2 regions of the Arthrobacter sp. T2-23 genome follow, and region 2 is predicted to be linked to the other one. Evidence: predicted binding sites of a transcription regulator. Region 2 holds the regulator's gene; the other holds the start of a gene.

The links. The regulator LexA, encoded in region 2, represses DNA repair genes until DNA is damaged. The targets are predictions, from matches to a motif close to TCGAACANNTGTTCGA.
Region 1: the regulator LexA is predicted to act here: its motif matches at 2,761-2,776, upstream of ruvA (Holliday junction branch migration protein RuvA).

Annotation. Positions count from the first base shown of each region.
Region 1 covers NZ_AP027917.1:108,706-112,430, reverse strand. Annotated here, with positions in the region: gene secD (protein translocase subunit SecD) at 1-155, opposite strand, end outside; gene yajC (preprotein translocase subunit YajC) at 263-691, opposite strand; gene ruvB (Holliday junction branch migration DNA helicase RuvB) at 914-2,035, opposite strand; gene ruvA (Holliday junction branch migration protein RuvA) at 2,028-2,681, opposite strand; gene ruvC (crossover junction endodeoxyribonuclease RuvC) at 2,813-3,391, opposite strand; gene ACZ5Z0_RS00555 (YebC/PmpR family DNA-binding transcriptional regulator) at 3,388-3,725, opposite strand, start outside.
Region 2 covers NZ_AP027917.1:793,053-796,777, reverse strand. Annotated here, with positions in the region: gene ACZ5Z0_RS03670 (ATP-dependent DNA helicase) at 1-844, shown strand, start outside; gene lexA (transcriptional repressor LexA) at 926-1,675, opposite strand; gene ACZ5Z0_RS03660 (LysM peptidoglycan-binding domain-containing protein) at 2,059-2,517, shown strand; gene ACZ5Z0_RS03655 (histidinol-phosphate transaminase) at 2,586-3,704, shown strand.

The DNA of each region.
Region 1 (3,725 bases), 680 kb from region 2:
TGGGTGCCGCCTTCAAGGTCCAGGGCCAGCTTGGGAGCCCAGCTCGCTTGCCCGGCCATGGTGCCGCCGGCCAGGACGGCCGTCAGGACGGCGAGCATTACGCCAAGCCAGACCAGCACTCTGCGGGCTGAGTTTTTAGGGCCAGTTCGTGCCATTGTCGATCTTTCTATTGTTTACGGAGGAACCGCCGGTGCGCCCTCGTCGGGCCCGCACCGGCGGATGCCCGCGCACTGAAGCTCCGCGGGATAGCTCAGGAGGCAGACTAGCTGTCTTTTTTGCCGTCGTCGTTCAGGCGGCGCAGGGTTTCGTCCGGCGTTTCGTTGCGGGACGCGTCACCGGCGACGGCGGTGCCCTCGCCGGCGGTGTCCACAGCGTCGGACTTACCGAGGGTCAGCGAAGACGCGTCGTCGGGAACAACCGTGGGCTCCTCGGTGGCGACGACCGGTTCCACGATCTTGGTGACGGCCTGGCGGTGCACGGTGGCGGTGTTGCCCGGGGACAGCTCGAGGACAACCTTGTTTTCGGCCTCGTCGATGTCAACGATGCGGCCGAAGAGGCCGAAGCTGGTCATCACCTCAACGCCGGGGCCGAACTTCGACTGGAGCTCCGCCTGCTGCTGCTGCGTCTTCTTGTTGCGGCGGAACATCATGAAGACGAAAACGCCGAGCATAACGAACAGGAGAATTGTCATTGGATCCAAGGGGAAAGTTCCGTTCTATACTTGCGAGCTGGTTTCACAGCAACGTCCGCTTCGCTCCGGGACCACCTGGCGTGGAACCTGGCAGGAAACCTGGCAGGTACGAGGCAAAACCCTGCCCTGCCAACGGCGGCTAGCTGGAGCCGCACACGGAAACAAAGGCCCGAACGTGCCGAGCGTCATACCAGTCTAAAGGGAAAAGGTCACTAGCGAGTGCTATTGACTATTACGGATCCATTCCGGATCGACTTCGCCGTCAGCATCAGCAGCGAACCCGGCCGGCCCGCCGTCGGCGTCTCCGGCCCGGAAGAGGTCCAGCGGATCCTGGCCGAACGCGCCCGGCGGCACCGCGTAGCCCAGGTGCGTCCACGCCGGCGCCAGCGCGATCCGTCCGCGCGGGGTCCTGCCGAGCAGGCCCTCGCGGACCAGGTAGGGCTCGGCGACGGTTTCCACGGTTTCGGTTTCCTCGCCTACGGCGATAGCGAGGGTGGAGAGGCCTACCGGCCCGCCGCCGAACTTCGTGATCAACGCCTCGAGGACGGCGCGGTCCAGGCGGTCCAGGCCGCGCTTGTCCACTTCGTACATATCGAGGGCAGCGGAGGCTGCCCTCGCGTCGATCTGCTCCACCCCGTGGACCAGAGCCCAGTCCCGGACGCGCCGCAGCAGGCGGTTGGCAATCCGGGGGGTGCCCCGGGACCGGCCGGCGATCTCACTGAAGCCGGCCGAGTTCACCTTCAGGTCCAGCAGTCCCGCCGAGCGGCGCAGTACCAGCTCAAGCTCCTCAACGGAATAGAACTCCAGGTGCCCGGTGAAACCAAACCGGTCCCGCAGCGGCCCGGGCAGCAGCCCGGCGCGGGTGGTGGCGCCCACCAGGGTGAAGGGCGGCAGTTCCAGCGGAATCGCGGTGGCGCCGGCACCCTTGCCGACCACGATGTCCACGCGGAAATCCTCCATCGCCATGTAGAGCATTTCCTCGGCCGGGCGGGACATCCGGTGGATCTCATCCAGGAAGAGAACCTCCCCCTCGGAGAGCGAGGACAAGATGGCGGCGAGGTCCCCGGCGTGCTGGATCGCCGGTCCGCTGCTGATCCGCAGCGGGGCATTCATCTCGGCGGCGATGATCATGGACAGAGTGGTCTTGCCCAGGCCGGGCGGACCGGACAGCAGCACGTGGTCGGCGCTGCGGCCGCGCATCCGGGAGGCCTCCAGGACGAGGGAGAGTTGCTTGCGGACCCGGTGCTGGCCCACGAAATCTTGCAGGTTCTTGGGCCGGAGGGCGGCCTCGATGGCCCGCTCCTCGGGCTCCTCTCCCCCGCCGACGAGGGACGGCTCAGCCACGGGCGCCTACGCGGTTCCCGGCGCGGGCGCCGTCCTGGCCCAGCCAGCGCAGCGTGGCGCGGAGGATTTCCGCCACGTTGCCCTTCGCGGCGAGTTCCGGCGAGTCGGCCAGCGACTTGTCGATGCTGGCGGTGGCGTCCTTTTCGGACCAGCCGAGGCTCGTCATGGCGGCGACCACCTGCGGCTTCCACACGGCTTCGGCGGACACAGCGTGGGCGTCGCCGCCCGCGTTGCCCGGCGTGCCGTGCGGCACCAGCTTCCCGGCCAGTTCGAGCACGATCCGGCCGGCGACCTTGGGTCCGATGCCGGGGACCTTGGTGAACGCCTTGCCGTCACCGGAGTGCGCGGCGACACGGATCGCTTCGGGTTCGTGGACGGCCAGGACGGCCAGCGCCAGGCGCGGCCCCACACCGCTGACGCTCAGCAGCACGTCGAACACCTCGCGTTCGTCGTCGCTGGAGAAGCCAAATAGCGTCAGGGAGTCCTCCCGCACGATCAGGGAGGTGAACAGTTTGCCCTCATCCCCGACGCGGAGCCGGCTGAGGGTCTGTGGCGTGGCGTTGACGCTCATGCCGGCACCGTTGAGGTCGATCACCGCCGAGGACAGGCCGACGTGCGCAACGGTTCCGCGGAGAAAACTGATCAAGGCCTGGCTCCTGGTCTCACAGCTGGTCCTGGACCAGCCGAGTCAAGCCGGCGGGTTTTGATCTCCAAACGCCGGCTATCCGAACATATCTACGAATACCCTAGCAAGCACCTGGACATTTAACGCGAAATTCAGCGCGCACGGCGCGCTTTGGCCTCCGCGTCGGCCCAGGCGCGCTGCGCGGGCGTCAGGGACTGGCTGCCCGGGCCTGTGGTGGCCACAGCCGCCCCGCTGCCAGCCCGCCAGGCATGCGTGATGGCCAGAGCCAGGGCGTCGGCGGCGTCCGCCGGACGGGGCGGGGCGTCGAGCCGGAGGATCTTGGTGACCAGCTTGGTGACGGCGTCCTTGTTGGAGGTCCCGCTGCCGGTCACGGCGGCCTTGACCTCCGAAGGGGTGTGCAGCGCCACGGGTATTCCCCGGCGTGCGGCAGCGGCAATCACCACGCCGGAGGCCTGGGCAACGCCCATCACTGTGCTGACGTTGAGCTGGGAGAAGACACGTTCGACGGCGAGGACCTGCGGCTCATACTGGTCCAGCCACTCATCGATCGAGGTGGCGATGACCAACAGGCGCTGGTCCAGGCTCTCCTCCGGTGATGTGCCGACGACGCCGAAGGCCACCATGGTGGCGCGGCGGTTCTTTTCGACGTCCACGACGCCGATCCCACAGCGGGTGAGGCCCGGATCGACGCCGAGGACGCGAAGGGTCACTCGGCTTCCAGTGCGGCCTGCACTTCGTCGCTGAGGTCGGCGTTGCTGTACACATTCTGTACGTCGTCGAGTTCTTCGAGGGCGTCGACGAGCTTCATGAACTTCTTGGCGGCGTCGAGGTCCAGCGGCACCTGCATGGAGGGCACGAATTCGGCCTCGTCGGTGTCGTAGTCGATCCCGGCTTCCTTGAGCGCGTCGCGGATGGCCTGCAGGTCGGTCGGCTCGGAGTGGATCTCAAAGCTGTCGCCGTTGTCCTTGACTTCTTCCGCGCCGGCCTCGAGGACGGCCATCAGCACGTCGTCCTCGGTCAGGCCGTTCTTGGGCAGCGAGACGA
Region 2 (3,725 bases):
GGCGCTGATCAACATCGCCCCGCTCAGCGTCGCCGGGCGGCTGCGCGAGGGATTGTTCGCCGACCACACCGTCGTGCTGACCTCGGCAACCCTCGCCATCGGCTCGGCCTTCGAACCGGCGGCCGGAGGCCTGGGCCTGGTCGGTCCCGGCGCACCGAGCTGGACCGGCGTCGACGTCGGATCCCCCTTCGAATATCCGAAGCAGGGCATCCTCTACGTCGCCAAGCACCTGCCCAAGCCGGGCCGCGGGACGTCCCCCGAAGCCCTCGACGAGCTCGAAAAACTGATCCGGGCCTCCGGCGGCGGCGCGCTGTGCCTCTTCTCCTCCCGGCGTGCCGCTGAAGAAGCAGCCGAGGCCATGCGGCCACGGCTGGGCCTCAATATCCTTTGCCAGGGCGAGTCGACCATGACGGCACTCGTAAAGCAGTTCGCCGACGAGCCTGACACTTGCCTCTTTGGCACCATGTCGCTCTGGCAGGGCGTCGATGTGCCCGGAAACTCCTGCCGGCTGGTGGTCATCGACAGGATCCCGTTCCCGCGGCCGGATGACCCGCTGATGACCGCCCGCTCCCGGGCCGTGGCCCAAGCCGGCGGTAACGGCTTCATGAGTGTATCTGCAACCCACGCGGCCATCCGGCTCGCCCAGGGCGCCGGCCGGCTGATCCGCTCGACGTCGGACAAGGGCGTGGTGGCTGTCCTGGATTCCCGGCTGTCCACCGAGCGCTACGGCGGGTTCCTGCGCGCCGCGCTGCCGCCGTTCTGGCCCACCACCGACCCGGCGGTGGCCCTGGCCGCCCTCGCACGCCTGGCCAAGGAAGCCCCGGCAAAGGAGACGGCCACCTAGCCCCGGTCACCCAACGACGAAGGCCCCGTCCGGAAAACTCGGACGGGGCCTCTCTGTGCCGGGCGCAGCCTGCCGGCGGCGCTAGAGGGAGCGAAGCACCGAGACGACTTTGCCCATGATGACGGCATGGTCGCCGAGGATCGGTTCGTACTGGGTGTTCTGCGGGAGCAGCCAGGTGTGGCCGTCGCGCTGGCGGAACGTCTTGACCGTTGCCTCGTCGTCGAGCAGGGCAGCGACAATGTCGCCGTTGACGGCGTCGTTCTGGCGCCGGACGACCACCCAGTCGCCGTCGCAGATGGCGGCGTCGATCATCGAGTCGCCGGCGACCCGGAGCATGAACAATTCGCCGTGGCCCACCAGTTGGCGCGGCAGCGGCATCACGTCCTCCACCACCTGGTCGGCCAGGATCGGGCCTCCGGCGGCGATCCGGCCCACGAAGGGCACCATTGCGGTGTCGGTGGCGCTGGCGAGTTCCGAGACCGCAACGCCGCCGACGGCCCGCAGGCCGGTGGACTTCGCCACCCCGGAGACCTTGGTAGCGCCCTCGTCGAGCGTCAGAGGCAAAAGGACTTCCATGGCGCGGGGCCTTTTGGGATCCCTCCGCAGGTAACCGAGCTTTTCCAGCTGCGAGAGCTGATGGGTGACGCTGGAGAGGCTGGCGAGGCCGACGGTGTCGCCGATCTCGCGCATCGAAGGCGGGTAGCCGTTGTCCGTCACGGACCGCTGGATGGTCTCCAGGATCTTCTTTTGCCGGACGGTGAGGCCCTTCGGCGCCCGGCCGGTCTGGGGGCTCCGCTGGGCGGCCCTCCCGCCGGCGGCTTGTGCTGCCATGTTCGCCACGCCTTTCCGATCCGCCCGGCCGCCGTGGGCTGCCGGGACCAACTGGTCTGAAAATGTCAGACCCCGCTGATCAACTGCTGTTGATCACCACAAGTGGTTCTGCTGGTTCAAAAGTAGGCCAGCAGACACGCTTTTTCAAACATTTGTTCTAGCGAGTCTCGACAATGTTCGTTCATAAGTGCTAAAACAGAAACTACAAAGTTCGAATATGTGTTCGAAGTGAGTCGCAGGAGCGGGATCATGCGGTTCGGTTCTGTGTTCGAACGTAGTGATCAAGATTTGCGGTCCAGGTTTGCTTTAGATGGTTCGGCCGATTGGCGGCGAGTACGTGGAGTACGCCGGGCGGCACAGATAAGTCCAGGAGGGCTCAGTTCATGTCAGCAGTAAGCGCTATTTCCGGTTCACTGGTTTCCGTTCCCGTGCAGGCGTCACGGTTCGAGGCTTTCGGCCCGCACGGCATCTTCGACGGGCAGGAAGCGGGCCGCGGGCAGCGGGCTGTGCCTGCCGCCGCGCCCAGGCAGGCGCCGCTGCGGCTGACCCGCCGGGGCCGCTTCGTCTTCTTCGGCCTGCCGTTGATTCTGCTGGCTGCGCTCGTCCTTTCGCTCGCCGGTTTCCTGAACGCGCCGGCCAAAGCCGCCGACTCGACCGCGGAGCTCTCGCTCACCCCTACGGTCACCGTGACGGTCCAGCCGGGGGAGTCGCTGTGGGCCATCGCCGGCGCCGTGGCACCGCAGCGCGACCCCCGCGACGTGGTCGCCGACATTGTGCAGCTCAACAACCTCGATGCCGCCCGCGTTATCCCCGGCCAGCAGCTCTACGTGCCCTCCAAGTAATACGGCCCCGGCCGCCCTCTGGGGGTCACAGTTTCGGGGCCGGGCGTGGTCTCACTTAAACTAGGCACGTGACCGACCAGCTAGAGCGCCTCAACCGACTGCCCCTCCGGACCAATCTGAGGGGGTTGCGGCCTTACGGCGCGCCCCAGCTGGATGTTCCGATCTTGCTGAACGTCAACGAAAACACCCATGGCGTCCCGGACGACGTCCGCGCGGCCATCGCAGAGGCAGTGACCGAGGCTGCCGCCGGACTGAACCGGTACCCTGATCGCGAGTTCACCGAATTGCGGGAAGGGCTGGCGGAGTACCTCGGCCACGGCCTCGACGCCGCCAACATCTGGGCCGCCAACGGCTCCAACGAAGTCCTCCAGCAAATCCTCCAGGCCTTCGGCGGTCCGGGTCGCACTGCGCTCGGGTTCCCTCCCACGTACTCCATGTACCCGCTGCTGGCCGCCGGCACGGACACCGAGTACATCGTGGGGGTGCGTGCCGACGACTACGGGCTCAGTGCCGAATCGGCCGCCCGGCAGGTCCGGGAGCTAAAACCCAACGTTGTTTTCCTCTGCTCTCCGAACAACCCCACGGGCACCGGCCTGGGTCTCGACGTCGTCGAGGCCGTCTACGAGGCCGGGGAAGCCAGCCAGACCATCGTGATTGTCGACGAGGCGTACCACGAGTTCGCCCATGACGGAACGCCCAGCGCCCTGACGTTGCTGCCCGGACGCGAGCGGCTGATCGTGTCCCGGACCATGAGCAAGGCCTTTGCCCTGGCCGGCGCGCGGCTGGGCTACATGGCGGCTGCGCCGGAGGTGACCGATGCCCTGCGTCTGGTCCGGCTGCCGTACCACCTGTCCGCCATCACGCAGGCCACGGCGCTGGCCGCGCTGCGCCACCGCGTGGCCCTGATGGCCGATGTTGAAGACATCAAGCGCCAGCGGGACCGGATCGTCTCCGAGCTGACCCGGATGGGGCTGAAACCGGCGGCCTCCGACTCCAACTATGTGTTCTTTGGCGGCCTCGAGAACCCGCATGAGACATGGCAGGGGTTGCTGGACGCCGGTGTGCTGATCCGCGACGTCGGGATCCCCGGCCACCTGCGTGTGACCGCAGGTACTGAGACGGAAACCACAGCGTTTCTGCACGCGCTCGAACGCATCCTGACCGGCCACGAAGCACAGTCCGCCTAGACTTAAGCCAGGACCCACGCA